Regions from separate parts of the Cytobacillus sp. C11.1 genome, predicted to be linked through region 2. Evidence: riboswitches for the same ligand, from Rfam matches in the RefSeq annotation. Region 2 holds a riboswitch; the other holds the start of a gene.
What was found. A riboswitch is a leader RNA that binds a small molecule or an ion and turns the genes downstream of it on or off. The one in region 2 is predicted to bind cyclic di-GMP.
Positions count from the first base shown of each region.

Region 1: another riboswitch for cyclic di-GMP. It lies ahead of AC3ZVC_RS00595 (anti-repressor SinI family protein); the one in region 2 lies ahead of AC3ZVC_RS05885 (hypothetical protein).

Region 1 covers NZ_CM176935.1:117,565-125,485, forward strand. The annotation lists gene mnmH (tRNA 2-selenouridine(34) synthase MnmH) at 1-970, shown strand, start outside; gene AC3ZVC_RS00590 (helix-turn-helix domain-containing protein) at 1,119-1,439, shown strand; gene AC3ZVC_RS00595 (anti-repressor SinI family protein) at 1,513-1,662, opposite strand; cyclic di-GMP riboswitch class I at 1,692-1,782, opposite strand; gene AC3ZVC_RS00600 (hypothetical protein) at 1,981-2,232, opposite strand; gene AC3ZVC_RS00605 (helix-turn-helix domain-containing protein) at 2,509-2,850, shown strand; gene AC3ZVC_RS00610 (pseudouridine-5'-phosphate glycosidase) at 2,974-3,888, opposite strand; gene AC3ZVC_RS00615 (carbohydrate kinase) at 3,904-5,001, opposite strand; gene AC3ZVC_RS00620 (alanine/glycine:cation symporter family protein) at 5,282-6,667, opposite strand; gene AC3ZVC_RS00625 (MarR family winged helix-turn-helix transcriptional regulator) at 6,860-7,288, shown strand; gene AC3ZVC_RS00630 (MFS transporter) at 7,343-7,921, shown strand, end outside.
Region 2 covers NZ_CM176935.1:1,165,791-1,173,711, forward strand. The annotation lists gene AC3ZVC_RS05870 (3D domain-containing protein) at 57-629, opposite strand; gene AC3ZVC_RS05875 (S-layer homology domain-containing protein) at 821-943, shown strand; gene AC3ZVC_RS05880 (polysaccharide deacetylase family protein) at 1,450-2,685, shown strand; cyclic di-GMP riboswitch class I at 2,785-2,869, shown strand; gene AC3ZVC_RS05885 (hypothetical protein) at 2,963-3,202, shown strand; gene AC3ZVC_RS05890 (S-layer homology domain-containing protein) at 3,381-5,627, shown strand; gene AC3ZVC_RS05895 (R2-like ligand-binding oxidase) at 5,786-6,667, shown strand; gene AC3ZVC_RS05900 (DUF3139 domain-containing protein) at 6,959-7,345, shown strand; gene AC3ZVC_RS05905 (N-acyl-D-amino-acid deacylase family protein) at 7,614-7,921, shown strand, end outside.

The DNA.
Region 1 (7,921 bases), 1.0 Mb from region 2:
CATTCCAGGAGCTGTGAATGTACCGCTTTTCACCAATGAAGAACGCGTGGAAATTGGTACTCTTTATAAAAAAGAGGGCTCTGATGCTGCTAAATGGAGAGCGATGGAAATGGTTTCACCCAAAATCCCATCCATGCTCGGGAAAATTCGGGACCTGAAAAATGAGGGCTACCAGCCTGTTATCTACTGCTGGCGCGGCGGCATGCGCAGTAAATCTGTAGCCACCTTTTTAACCTATGCAGGCGTGTCTTTCCCTCGTTTAGTTGGGGGATACAGAGCCTACAGGCAATATATTCTTGAAAACACAGCTGAGTTAATTCCAGATCAATCAGTTGTTTTGCACGGCATGACTGGCGTGGGAAAAACGGATGTACTGAAGGTATTAAACGAGAGAGGTTATCCTGTTATAGACCTTGAAGAAATGGCGGGACACCGAGGCTCGATTTTCGGCTCGTTTGGAATGGGTGAGGGCAGCAGCCAAAAAACCTTTGATGCGCTGCTGTATCAAGCACTTTCAGAGGTTAAGGGGTCTCCATATATCATTATGGAAGCAGAGAGCAAGCGAATCGGCAAGGTCGTTCAGCCAGATGAACTGCTGGATACGAAGAAAACAGGTATTCACATCGATATGTATGCAGGTATGGAGTCCCGTGTTCAGCGTATTCTCAGGGATTATGTTGAGCCCTATCAAAAGGAAGAATGGTTCAAGCCTAAAGTAAGCGAAAGCCTTATATTTATAAAAAAAAGACTCAAGGATCATGATATTCGTGCCCAGCTTGATGGAGCTGTTGAAAAAGAAAACTACCCACTGTTCATTAAGCTATTATTGGAACACTATTATGACCCCCGCTATGCCTTTAAGCAGCATGACTATGAAGGGCAGTTCCATCATGTTAACGCTGATGATGTTGAAGCAGCAGCTGAAAAAGTCATCAAAATCATTGAAACACAAAATGCTCCCGTCCTGTGACGTGGAGCATTTATTATAAAACTATCTATATAATTTGGTTATTGCTGTGGTATGATAATAACATTGAACAAATCGTTCTTTATATGGAACCTTTCTGTGAATTCTGCTATAATCATATTACATACAATAATAAGGTGTGTGAGATACAATGATCGGTGATCGTGTTAAAAAACTTCGCCAGGAAAAAAGAATGTCTTTATCAGAGCTTGCTGAACAGGCTGGTGTGGCCAAGTCTTACCTAAGCTCTTTAGAACGCAACCTGCAGACAAACCCATCCATTCAATTCCTTGAAAAAATTGCGGCCGTTTTGAATGTCCCAGTTGACCATTTAATCCATGAGCAAATAAACAAGGACGAGCTCGACACAGAATGGATGAAAATCGTAAAGGAAGCGATGGAATCCGGTGTTTCCAAAGAGCAATTCCGCGAGTTTTTGGATTTTAATAAGTGGAGAAGCGAACAGAAATAAAAATTTATAGAGCCTGAAATTTTTCAGGCTCTATTTATAAAAAACCCTTTACCATCACCTATAAAATTTGGTTTTACCGGGCCTTAGTTAAAACTTCCTTCACTTCATTTTTATGTAGAAATTCACGGATTTCCTCTTTTTCAAGGCCTAAGTTTTTTGCTTCCAAGATCAGCTGCATCCATTCCATATCAATTCCATCCATTTTTAAACCTATTGCCGCCACAACTATTCCCCCCAAAATACTATCGTATTCCAGGCAATCCAGCCATCCTAGTATTTCCCCTAATACCTTAGACCTGTGACTTTGCGTCCTCACCTTTCAATGAGTTTGCCTTTTTCTGTACCTTTTTACTTATCTTTTTCCTAATAAATGTATTCTACTATCATGATATTGATAATGTTGTCATAATATGTCAGCATCCTGCCTTTTTTAAAATATTTAATTAACTTATAATTCGACATATTCTTTTTAAATACTAGGTGCACTGGCCTAAATATTAAATGAGTTTTTCAAGACTTTGCCACTTCTAATAAAAAGATGTTACATATAGTCGAATTCTTTTTTTGTATAGTAAGAAAGTCCAATCCTTTTTTTAAAATTTTCATTAATTTGCTTAAATGAATTTTTTAATGGCTTATTCTTTCTGTAAATGACATGGATCGGCTCCATCGTCATGGCATCCAAAAAATCATTTTCAGTTAAATCATTTCCGCAGCAAGGACAGTGCCAATGCCCAATTTCACTGCTGCTGAAGGATGGGCTATCGCATTTATCACAGTTCTTTTGATACATAGAGCACCACCTAAAAACCTCCGTTCAGAATATTTAAGCTAAAATTAAAACAGAAATGAAATACTAGTCCTTTATAACGAACAGGTAATCTGAGTATAGTTCATATTATCTATTTTGCAAAATTCTAAAAATGGCTGTTTTTTCTCTAAAAAGAACACTTTTTGTTCTATTACTCTAAATACCTTCGTTTATCTCACTATTCCTTACTTTTTATTGAACGAAATGTTCGTTATAATGAATATATATATATATTTTTTTATAAGGAGCATTATGCCTATGGTAGGTAGACGCATTAAAAATTTGAGGATCAAAAGAGGGTATTCTATTAATGAACTCTCCGAAAAAGCCGAGGTATCCAAGTCTTATTTAAGCTACATTGAAAGAGGCATCCAAAAGAATCCCTCTTTGCAGGTACTATCAAGAATAGCAAAAACGCTTGATGCCAATCTTGAGGATTTATTGGAAGAAAATAAAGATATGATAGCCGATCTAACATCCCTGGATGAGGAATGGGTCAGCCTAGTAAGGGAGGCTATACGGCAGGGGATTACGAAGGCAGACTTTTCCTATTATTTAGAGTTTATTAAGTTCAAGAAAATGAATGAAGGGAAAGGATGATTGCTTTAATTTATGACGTACCCGCAGCGTCCTCCTCTATCTTTTAAACAGAACGGGCGGCTTATGTTGCTTAAATGAAAAAGCCAAGCCTATCATTAGCAGATAAAGCCTGGCTTCTCTTTCTTATTTATTATTCAGGCTGACGGCAATTTTAGAGCCAACCTCCGCATTATTCTTTACCAATGCAATATTGGCAGTCAGACTCGTACCTTCTGTTAATTCTTTTACCTTACCTAATAGAAACGGTGTTACTTTTTTACCAGCGATATTGTTTTCCTTCGCTTCTTTTAAAGCTGTTTCAATAACACTTGTAATAAATGCCTCTTCCATCGCATCTTTCTCAGGAATCGGGTTTGCAAGGACAACGCCGCCTTTTAGGCCAAGTTTCCATTTGGTACGGATCATTTCTGCCGCTTCCTCCGCACTGTCTACACGGTAATTTACGTTAAAAGGACTCGTGCGTGTATAGAATGCCGGCAAAACATCTGTTTCAAATCCAACAACCGGGACGCCATGCGTTTCCAAGTATTCAAGGGTTAATCCAATATCCAGGATGGATTTTGCCCCTGCACAGACAACAGCAACATTAGTTTGAGCCAGTTCCTTAAGATCTGCTGAAATGTCCATGGTGGTTTCTGCCTCGCGGTGTACCCCGCCAATTCCGCCTGTCACGAAGACTTCAATCCCTGCCAGCTGTGCGCAGATCATCGTAGCTGCTACAGTTGTTGCACCATTTCTCTTTTTCGCCACCAAAAATGGCAGGTCACGTCTGCTTGCCTTTTCTACATCCTTGCTTTGGGCCAGAAACTCCAGCTCTTCATCAGATAAACCGATTTTGATTTTCCCATTTAAAATCGCAATGGTTGCAGGCACCGCTCCATTTTTACGAATAATTTCTTCGACCTCTTTTGCTGTCTGAACGTTCTGCGGGTATGGCATACCATGTGAAATAATCGTTGATTCCAATGCAACAACCGGTTTATTTTCTTTCTTTGCTTTCAAAACTTCTTCTGAGTACTCGAGCCAATTTTCTAACATGATGTCACAATCTCCTTAGTTAAAATATTGTTTGAAGGTTTCCTGTAAGCGTGTATTATTAAGGTTTGGATTAACGGTTTCAAGTGATTGCAGCGCTAGCATTGAGCAGGCAATGCCAATTTTACAGGCATCCTCGGTATTCAAACCCTTCATATGAGCAAAAATAATTCCTGCTACAAGTGAATCTCCAGCACCTGTCACATCGGCAATTTTCACCTTTGGAGGTAGCAATACGCCCGCCTCTCCTTTGTTTGTAAAATAAATCAGCCCTTTATCACCCCGGGTAATGACAATTTTTTCCGCCCCTTTTTTCATCATTTTTTCTGCCGCTTTAAAAAAGTCTCCCTCACTGCTGATTTCCATCCCTGCCAAGGCCTCTGCCTCGTTTTTGTTAGCAATCAGCCAGGTAACACCATTCAGGTTCTTCGGCAGATTTTTTATTTTCGGAGCAGATACAGGCGTGATGCAAAGAGGTATGCTCTCTTCATCACATCTGGAAATAATCTGCTTTAGAACGGGTGGAGGGAAATTCGTATCAAGTATGACCATTTCGGAAGATGCAAGGTATCCCCACTTTCTCTCTACAAACTCCGTGTTGACGCTTTCATAAATAGACATATCTGCAAGAGCCACGGCCATTTCCCCTTCTTGGTCTAACACTGCCGTGTAAGTCCCAGTGGTAAGCCCTGACAAGGACAGAGAAGGTGTGATATCAACAAAAGCCTTTGTATACTCGAGCAGCCATTCCCCATCAGGGTCATCACCAACAACTGTCATCAGGCCAACATCACAGCCCAGCCTGCCAAGGTTCTCAGCAATATTGCGGGACACTCCTCCACAGGATTGCGAGCTTTCAGCGGGATTTGAAGTTCCATACTGAAGCTGCCCCGTCACCTGAATCTTTCTGTCAATATTGGAACCGCCAATACAAAGCACTTCTTTTTTCTCAGGAAGGACATAGGCTCTGCCCAAAATCTTTCCCTGCTTTGTAAGTGAAGAAATATATCCGGCTACAGCAGATCTGGAAAGCTTGGTCTTTTCAGCTAGATCATTCTGTGCGATAAAAGGATCCTCTTTAATAAGCTGCAAAATCAATGACTCTTTTTCGTTCATAATTAATCAGCCCTGTCGTAATAAACTTTTGTTTATATTATAAACTTTTGTTAATATGAAAAACAAGTGTTATTTTTCAAATAATTCTATAAACCAGTGACGCAACATTTTTATTCGCCTGTACACAAGGTTTGCAAAATTATAGGATTGTTCGCTAAATTTTCTTGCACCTTTCTTGATTAGCTAGTTTTCAGCTTTTTTTGTCAGGTCTGCAATTTGAAACAGCCGTCGTGCCCAATCAAATAAAAAAGCCTCCCGCCATTAGGCGGAAGACCATTTATTACGCTGCATGATCATCTTTTTTAATATCTTTTAAATAATATTGTTCAGATGTGAAGAATTCGTCTTTCAGCTGCTTGACTTCTTTGCTTAGAAGCAGGACAGCTAGGATGTTCGGTATCAGAATCATAGCAAGAGCCAGATCAAGGAATTGCCAGATGGTTTTCGCCGCTCCAACTGAACCGAGAACAATGGCACCAATGTAAACCACTTTGATGGCTTTTCCGGCAAAAGAGCCAAAAAGGAACTCGGCCATTTTCGAGCCATAAAAGACAACTACAATAATGGTTGAGATAACAAAGAATATTAAAGAAATCGCAACCAGTATTCCACCAAATGCACCGAAATATTGTGTGAAAGCTGCTGCTGTCAAGGCTGAAGGATCTTCCATTGCTCCTTCCCTTGTCCAAACGCCTGACGATAACACGACAAAGGCAGTTGCTGTACACACAATCAGTGTATCAACGACGATTCCAACAATTGCCCAAAAGCCCTGCCTTACCGGATGGTCCGTTGTAGCTGCAGCGTGGGCGATCGGTGCGGTTCCAAGTCCTGCCTCATTGGAATATAATCCTCGAGCAAATCCCCAGCGAATGATTTCACCAATAGCAGCCCCGGCAAATCCACCGATTGCAGACATTGGCTGGAACGCATAAGTGAAGATTAATTCCAACACTTCAGGAAGCTTGCCAAGATTCATAAATAATATAATTAGGGCACTGCCTACATAAATGAAAGCCATGAATGGAACAACAATCTCTGTGACTTTTCCGATTCTTTTAATACCGCCAAAAACGACTAATGAAACCAGAACAGCAACAGCAATTCCAGTATATAACCCGTTGATGCTGAAAGTTTCTCCAACTGCCGCGGCTACTGCATTCCCCTGAACCATAATGCTCGGAATCAGTTCTATCATGAGCGCAAAGGCAAAAATAACTCCAAGCCACTTCATATTGAGCCCTTTTGTCATATAGTACATCGGCCCGCCGACATATTCCCCTTCGTCATTTTTCTCACGGTACTTTACAGCCAATACACTTTCTGAGAATTTAATCGCCATACCAATCAAAGCAATGACCCACATCCAGAATACAGCACCGGGACCGCCAAACATTATCGCAGCCGGAACACCAACGATATTCGCAGCTCCTATAGTCGATGAAAGTGCAGAGGTCAATGCCTGTAGAGGTGTAACGGTACCCTTTCCTTTAGGCTTTTTAAAAATGCTTCCAAAGGTTTGCTTAAAAATATATACCGGGTAACGGAACTGAAAGAAACCTAGCAAAAAGGTTAAATATAAACCCGTTCCCGCTAATAATAGGATGATTGGGTAGCCCCACAGCCATCCTGAAACACTTGCAACGATCTCTAATAACTTGTCCAAAAAAATTTTCCCCCTTAGTTTTAAATACACAGCTGTCCCTACTGTTCTATTCCCTTTTATTTACCAGTTAAACATTGAGTTGGCTTAGGTTTACGAGAATGTAACTAAAGGGGGAATTCCGGTTGTGGCGGTAGACATTTTTTTGATTACCATGTATAGTTAGCTAGGTAACTATTTTAAGAAGGTGATTAAATGTATTCTAATCAAAGCGAATTTTTCCACTCCATAAATCAATTTACTCGCCATTTTTCTAAAGTACTTAATGAATGTTTAGTTCCGCTGGGTTTGTATGCTGCACAATGGACGATCATCTATCGCCTTAAAATAGGCGGTCCCAGCACGCAAAAAGAACTTTCTACCTATCTTGGCGTTGAAGCGCCAACAATGACTCGGACACTGGCCCGTTTAGAAAAATCCGGATGGGTTTCAAGAACAGCCGGCAAAGACAAACGCGAGAAAAAGATTACGCTGACCGAAGCAGCCATTCAAGAATATGACAATTGGCTCCAAGCCGTCCGCACAAGCGAAAGCACTGTTCTGACCAATATCACTGAAGAAGAAATCAACACCATGATCAGACTCATGGCGAAAATGAAAGAAAACATGGTACCAGGCACCTAGACCAGTTGAAGAAAGTGGTATAGGTACCTGGTACCAAATTGTTAGGAGGACAACATGAAGAAACAGCCGTTATGGACAAAGGATTTTTTGAGTATTTCTATTACTAGTTTTTTCTTATTTATGGGTTTTTATATTTTGCTGACAACGCTTCCCCTTTATATTTTGGATGATTTAAGCGGAGACGAGACACAGGTTGGTCTGATTATATCGGTATTCCTGATTGCCGCTGTGATCAGCCGACCATTTACTGGGAAGTGGATTGACGAGCTTGGCCGCAGGAAGATCTTGCTTGCTTCATTACTAGTCTTTGCAGTCTCATCCCTGCTTTACTTTTGGGCTGACTCCACGCCAACTCTGCTTGCACTGAGGTTCCTGCACGGAATCGGCTTTGGTATGGCAACGACAGCAACCGGAGCGATTGTCGCTGACATTGTTCCCAATGAACGGAGAGGCGAAGGGCTTGGCTATTATGCAATGTTTATGAATCTGGCCATGGTTATCGGGCCATTTGCAGGCTTGACGATTGTTCAATATGCCAACTTTGTATGGATTTTCGCTTTATGTACGGTTTTATCATTCATAGCGCTTTTATTGGGTGCTTTTGTAAACATTCCGCAAAGAGCCGGGAACGCT
Region 2 (7,921 bases):
TTACACAAAAAAAGGAAGCAAAACTTCGATGAGTTTTGCTTCCTTTTTTGTGCTTATTATTTATAAACTTTAATCGTTACTGTCTGGCGTCCCCAATTGATAGCGCGCTGCTTGTTGGAGATGAATACATCGATTTTGTTTCCTTTTACAGCTGATCCTTTATCAGCGGCAATGGCTTCACCATAGCCTGGCACATAAACCTTTGATCCAAGTGGAATGACGTTCGGATCCACTGAAATAACTTTAATATATGGGTTTTTCTTAAGGTTGATTCCTGTATAGGTAATGCCGCTGCAGCCTGCACAGCTGGCAGTATAAGCTGTCGCTTGAACCGTGATTTCTTTATAGCTTGCTGATTTTGCAGCAGTTGCTTTTTTAGTAGTAGTGGTTGTTGTTGTTTTAGCAGGTGCTTTAACTTTTAGAACCTGCTTAGGTCTAATTGTATCTGATTTTAATTTATTCCATGATTTAATTTGATTGACGGTAACGTTGTTCTTTTTAGAGATAGACCAGAGAGTATCGCCTTTTTTAACCTCGTAGGTAGTATTTCCAGCGGCGAAGGTGGCGTCAGAAAATCCAAATAATAGAAAAGCAGCAGTGCTTGCAGTTAATAATATTTTCTTTAGCATTGTATTCTCCTTTATGTTTCCTTCATAGGATTATATTAACAGTGGAAGATGACAGCCAGGTTTCAGAATTACTCTATTTTTATTACAGAAATAATATGTTATTTCATAGTTTTGTAATAATAGAGGTTCGTTTTGGTAATTAGAGGTTTTGATGTAACTGAAAGAAGCTCATATGTTTATATTAAAAAATCCTGGCTGCCAGAATCACAACTGGTTATCCGGATGGGACCTTCAAGCCTGACCGGCAGTTAATCCGCTCCGACTTCTCAGCTTTTATGGCAAGGTCGCTAGGAGAAGAATTTAAAATTAAATAATGACGAAAGATTTACCTAAAAAAGCCCTTCTCAAACGAGAAGGGCTTTTCATATACAAATGTTTATTTTTATATTCAAAGGCACCGGCTTTTCCAGGGCCGATGCCTTAGGGCGATGGTTGGTCTTGGTAACCCATAATGGTTTACCAACCAAAGCCTTACCGTACTTTATTTATAACATTGCTTGTCAAATGGCGTCGATAGTTCATACTAATTATTTTATTTACAGATTTTCCACTATGTTGGTCATACGGATACAGTCTAAGTTCCTATAAATCCGGCGTAATCCTGCTTTTGGACTTCATGGGAGATTTTGCCTCATCCTGGTTATTTGCACCTAACCCAATGGGTTTTTAAGTTAGTAAATTTGTTAAAGAAAACTCTCTCTGAGATCGGGAGGGTTTTCTTATTTTCCAAAATAGGTTCTTTTTATCTAAATTCGACAAAATCTTGTATAATAAAATAGTCCTATTAAATGGAAAATAAGTTAATTAAAGGAGAAAACTAGTGGAAGGATTTAGATGGAAGATTAGGTTATTGATATGTATTGCTTTTTTATTAATGGTATTTGCAAAAGGGGTATCTGCCGAGGAAAAGGGATTCTGGGGTGTGGCCCAGGAAAATGCAACTGTTTACGATCTGATTGATGGCAGGCAGGTAGCAATAGGAACTCTATTAAAAGGAAAAACCTATCAGGTTCTCAATGAAGATGAAAGCAATTACTATATTCCGTTTGGGAATGGTGCGGGAACGGTTAAGAAAAGTTTAATCTTAAAAGCAGTCACCAAAAGTGCCCAGCCATCAAAAGTCATACAGAAGAATTCCAATGAAGCTATCATCACAAAAACGGCTTCAGTTATCTATGACCGGACGGATAAAGCAAAGAAGGGCATTGGGATCGTCAATAAGAATATCCGTTATCCCATCTTGAAAAAGGCAGGGGACTGGTACACCGTTCAAGTGGCCGGACAGACAGGGTATATTCATAAGATGAATGTATACGAAGATCTTGGCGTTCCTGTATTAATGTATCATCATATGCTGGAGGAGCCGGAGAAGACTCCATTTAAATCGAATGCAATGGTTATTAAATCATCAGAATTTCAGCTACAAATGGATTATTTGAAGAAAAATGGCTGGAGAACAATCCTTCTGGGTGATCTGGAACGATATTTGCAGCATGAACAAAACCTGACAGGCAGGGTGGCGGTCATTACGTTTGATGATAATTATACGTCTTTGATGAAGTATGCTTATCCCATTTTAAAAGCCAACAGCCAAAAAGCAGTTTCGTTTGTGATTGGCGGAAAAACGAAGACGTTCGGGCAGCCATGGGATCCGCAGACGCTGCAATATATGGGATATAAAGAGATGCTTGAGACCATGGATATATTTGATTTTCAGCATCATACGCAAGGGATGCACTTACGAGAGAGTGATAGCAGGGTTCCATATTTGCTGTCCAGGGGCCAAGAGGAAATCGAAGCAGACCTTTTAAAAGGCATGCAGCATATTGGAAAGGTTTATGAGGATCCTGCAAGAATCAGATATCTGGCTTATCCGTGGGGACAATATAATGAAACAACGATTCAAGCCGCAAAAGCTGCTGGCATTCGCCTCGCCTTTACAACCGAGACAGGCAATGTGCTGCTTGGAGATCATCCCTACAAACTTAAACGGCAGGGAATTGGGCCTTATCATACTTTTGAAGATTTTATCAGAAAAATAGAAGGGACTTACTAAACTAAACTTTTTATCTAGGTATTTATGTCTGATAATTGTTAAATAATATCGAATATTGTTGAAAATGCAGGACAAAAGTTTTATGATTATAGTAATAGATATTGAAAAAGGCAAACTTATTGAAAGATAAGGACGCAAAGCCGCGAGTCTAAGGCCAGAAGGCTACGATCGTCGGGCTGCCAATTGATTGGAACGGATCCTGTTAATTCAAATGAAAGAGTCCGCCAATCTTTGGCGGGCTTTTAAACTCATATTTTTATAGAAAGCTGGGATTAAGTTGAAGGTGTATTATGGTTCAGTGGAATACTTTGAAAGAGAGATCATTCAGTATCTTTCAGAGGACAGGGATCAAAAGGAGCTGTCGGCAATTGCCTCCATTCTTGAAGGAGAGCTTTTGCACGACTTTATTTGTGATGAAAGGCTCCGGGAGGAATGTCTGGAGAATTTGGAATGTGCGTATAACAAGGTAAATCACCAGTATCGGGAAAACTCTACATTTGAGGCATTATGTGTGTAAAAAGATGTGCAGTCAACGGGCTGCCATCTTTTTTTGTCCCCAACAAACCGCCTACGGCAAAGGTTTCAATGAATTTACTAATATTAGTTTCACAAGAAATGATTTCCATATTTTACAACAAGCTTTTTTTCTGAAAATCTATTAATATTTATTTGATAAATATTAAGGAGGAACGTACTTGCAGCGGGCTTTTAAGGTGGTTTTAACTTTAATTCTTTTGTTGTCCATTCCGGTGCCGTCTTACAGCAATAAAGCAGAAGGGGCGACTTTGTTCCCTGATGTGACCAGTTTCCGTGAAGAGATTATCTTTTTAACTGAAAGAGGGATCATTAGCGGTTATAAAAACGGAAACTTTGGGCCAGATGATCCAATCAAACGGATTCAGGCTGTGCAAATGATTTTAAGGGAGTTGGGTGTTCCGGTTGGAGACGCGCCAGATCCTGGTTTTACGGATGTAGTCCCGGGAAGCCCTGGGTATGATGAAATTGCCAAAGCGACAGAGCTTGGCATTATCTCCGGAAAAGGGGATGGGACGTTTGATCCCCATGGGAAGCTGACAAGAGGCCAGATGGCAATCATCCTGGTCAATGCCTATAATCTGATGGGCACGTATTATACAGGCTTCAAGGATGTAGGTCCTTCCGCGAAGACCTATCCGTTCATTCAGTCGATAGCTGCCCACAGTATTACGGCAGGCTATACAGATGGAACCTTCCGTCCGAATGAAATTATGAAAAGAGCCCATTTTGCTGCATTCATGGCGCGCTTTTTAAATGAGAATTTTAAGCCGTTCAACATGACAACGGCGCCTGTACGCAGTACTGAAGATATTGCGATGCATGAGCAAAGCGTAGTGATGGTTGAGCTGTATGATGAATTCGATGAACTGGTCTCCCAGGGCAGTGGATTTATTGTGGCCAACCAGCTGGTTGCGACCAACTTCCATGTGATTGCTGGCGGATCATACGCGATAGCGGTAACGGCAGATGGAGACGAAATCGAGCTTGAGGGAGTCGTCGAATACGATGAATACCAGGATATCGCGATTTTAAAACCAGTAGACCGAATCGGTTATCCTTCCCTGCCTTTAGCCAGCTTTAGTGCAGTGAAAAAAGGGGAAAAGGCAGTCGCGATCGGCAGTCCATATGGCCTGCAGAACACGATTTCGGAAGGGATTGTATCCGGGAAGCATGTCTTTGAAGATGAAATGGGACAATCAAAAGTAATTCAGACAACAGCGGAAATCACTTTCGGAAGCTCAGGCGGTCCCCTTTTAAATATGAAGGGCTTTGTCATGGGTGTTAATTCATTTGGCTATGAAGACTTGAATTTTGCCGTTTCTACTGATTACGTCAATGAAATGACAGCAGATTATAAGCCGGTCGATTTTAAACAGATTCCTGTAGAAAGCTTTGTGGATATGCCATATGAGGAAGAATGGGATGAGGAAGAGGTAGATGAGAACCGTCCGGATCCGATTGATTTGGAGCCTATTCAGGGAACGAAGCAAACGCTGTCTGATATGTTCCTGGATGCGGTACATGATCCGGAGCTCCCTGTTATTTATGGCATTAATGAAAGCGGCGCATTAATATCGGTTAACTATGAAACGAAGAGCATTAAAAGACTTCCGTTCAGTCTGCCGGCAGAAAGCATTTTTTATGCGAATGGCGAGCTTTATGTCACCCTGTTAAAAGGGGAGCACAGCTCCTATTGGTGGGAAGAAGACCAGGAGGGTGCGGTAGCGATCGTTGATCCTGCTGCGTTCCAGATTAAGAAGTATTTTGATATTAATATAGATCCTTACGATATTGTGGCGGATGATCACTATTTCTATGTTTCATCCGGTTCGGGCCAATGGACCAATCTAATGAGCTTTGATAAGGAAACCGGCACAAAGGTGTCATCCCAGATGATCTACGAGCAAAGTGAAATCTATATGCATCCAAACAAAAATCAAATATATGCAGTCGATCCAAATACTGTGAGCCCAATGGATACCGAAGTATTTGCCATTCAGGATGGCATGATTTCACCAAGCTATGATTCACCTTACCATGGAGAATACGACTTGAATCCAAATATGAAAATATCTCCGGATGGACGCTTTCTATTCAATAGTGCGGGAGCAATTTTCAGATCATCTCCGCTAAAGACGGCTAATATGCAGTTCTATACCGATCTTGGCACTCCTTTTTATGATGTTTCTTTCAATACGGACCTGACAAAATTTTACCTGGCAATTGGTGACCGTGTTTATGTCTATGATTATGAGAGCTTTGAGCTTATTAAAACCTATAGCATGAGCGGTGAAGGCTATTTCCTATTCAACCACAAAGGCAGCCTGGTCGTTCTGGGAGAAGAACAGTCACCAACAACCGGTGTATGGAAAACGTTTATTATGAAATCGGATAATGTGCAGTAAGGTAAAAGGCAGAGGGGTTCTCTGCCTTGTTTTTTTGCAGTCAGGGCCTCTTAAAAGGTTATGTGCTTTATATTTTTTTACACTAGTAATCAACTTGTCCATACAGATGAACTCCTCCTTGCATAAAGTAGTAATTATAACTCTAAGGAGGAATATTCTTGAGAAAGAAACTTTTAACTACTAGCTCGGAAAGTTTAATGGAAGATTCATATCCTTACCAGCTGTATCAAAAGGCAAAAAAGTTTGGCGGCTGGAATCCTCGGCATATCAATTTTTCACAGGACCAGAAAGACTGGAAAACATTATCTAGTAAACAAAAAGACTGGATTCTAAAACTTCTTGCGCAATTTCAGGGTGGGGAAGAAGCGGTTACCATTGACTTGCTCCCATTGCTTTGGGTGGTTGCGGGAGAAGGAAGGCTGGAAGAGGAGATGTTCCTCACTACCTTTTTAAGCGATGAAGCTAAACATACTGAATTCTTTCGCCTGGTGTTAAATGCTATTGGTGAAAAAGGCGATCTTTCCCACCTGCATTCTGAATCCTATCGCAGATTATTTTATGAAATTCTCCCCGAAACAATGGAGCGGCTATGGCATGATCAAACCCCAGAGGCAATAGCTGACGCAGCGACAGTGTACAATATGTTTGCTGAAGGAGTATTAGCTGAAACCGGATATAAGTCATTTTACGATGGACTGCAGATGCTCGGTAAAATGCCTGGACTTCTAGAGGGAATTGGCTACTTAAAGAAAGATGAATCAAGGCATATTGCATATGGAACCTATCTTCTTCAGCGCTTGATTTGTGAACATCCTCATCTGTTTGACAGGGTGGTTAAGAAGCTTGAGGAATTGGCGCCTCTTGCTATTTCTTTAAATGCAGAGGGACTTGTTGGGGATGGGGAAAAAGTAAATGAATACAGATCTGAAATAAAGAAATACTCGGAAAAACAGCTTATGGCAAGAATTGAGATTCTTGCGCGGGCAAAGGGACAGACAATCGATGAAATTTATCGATCCGGAGGAAACTCAAATCCGTAAAAAGGACAATCTCCAATTACACGATGATGACTTTACAAGGAACTAGAAATAGATGATGAATAATTTAATCATGATAGATTGTCATACAGCTACAGGCAGAGAGATTCTCTGTCTTTATTTCTATAAAACGCGGCACTTGACCGAGCTTTCAACGCATTAGTGAATACATCTATTAATAATCATAATTCGACAAAATTCGGGTGGTACCTGGTACCATTCATTTTATATTGACCCAAAATGATGGAGGTTATATAATTAAAAGTGTAAAATTACACTTTAAGGAGAAGGATAATGGTTAAGCTTTTTAAAGCGATTATTGCCATTTTACTGTTTTTATTGGTTTGTTTCATTTTGTTGAAGGTTAATTTCTATCATTATCATATATTAGCCGATGAAAGGATAGCGAAAGTAATAAAGCTTCAAGGTGCAGCGTTATCGGAGAGTAAAGAGGATTTAGACACTTTTAGTTACCATCGGGGCAGATGGGAGAAAAACTATTATTTTAAGGATGATCCAGGCATTAGATATACATATTATTATGATAGATCACAAAATGAAGTGAGGGTTTTCGGAGATTATAAAAATATGTCATTGGATCTCGCAAACAAAAAAGCTAAATATCCTTTATTAAGGGTTGACTTTAATGGAGATGAGATTGGAAATATTGAAGAGCACTAAGAATCCACGAAAAGGACTGAGAGGAGTCCTTTTTTATTTGGCGAAATTCTAAGATTGGTTCGTAAGAATAGCCTGGACTTATTTACTAGACTATTAGGAAAATATTAGGGTTCCGAAATTTAAGGTCTTAGTTATTTACTATCAATTATTATCTGAAATATTAGAAAAATTAGTAAACTGTGTTAATGTTAGTTTGTTAAATATTGGAGATAGGAGGAGGCGGAAAGGGTAGTTTCGGTCGATATTCAAATATAAGGGAGGCTAAAAGGTGAAAAGTTTAAGCAAAAGTATTCTGTCTCTAACGTTGGCTGTTGTTTTGTTTGTGGGGATATTATTTGTAGGGTACCCTCAAACCGGCCAATCAAAGGAGAAAACCAAACAGGAATTTGATTTAATCCTTCAGGATGGCACGATTATTGACGGTACAGGTTCCAAGCGCTATAAAGCTGATATTGGAATAACCGACGGGTATATTCAATCGATTGGAAACTTGGACGGAGCAAGTGGAAAAAGTGAGATCAATGTGTCAGGTAAAATTGTTTCTCCAGGGTTTATTGATATGCACAGCCATGCCGA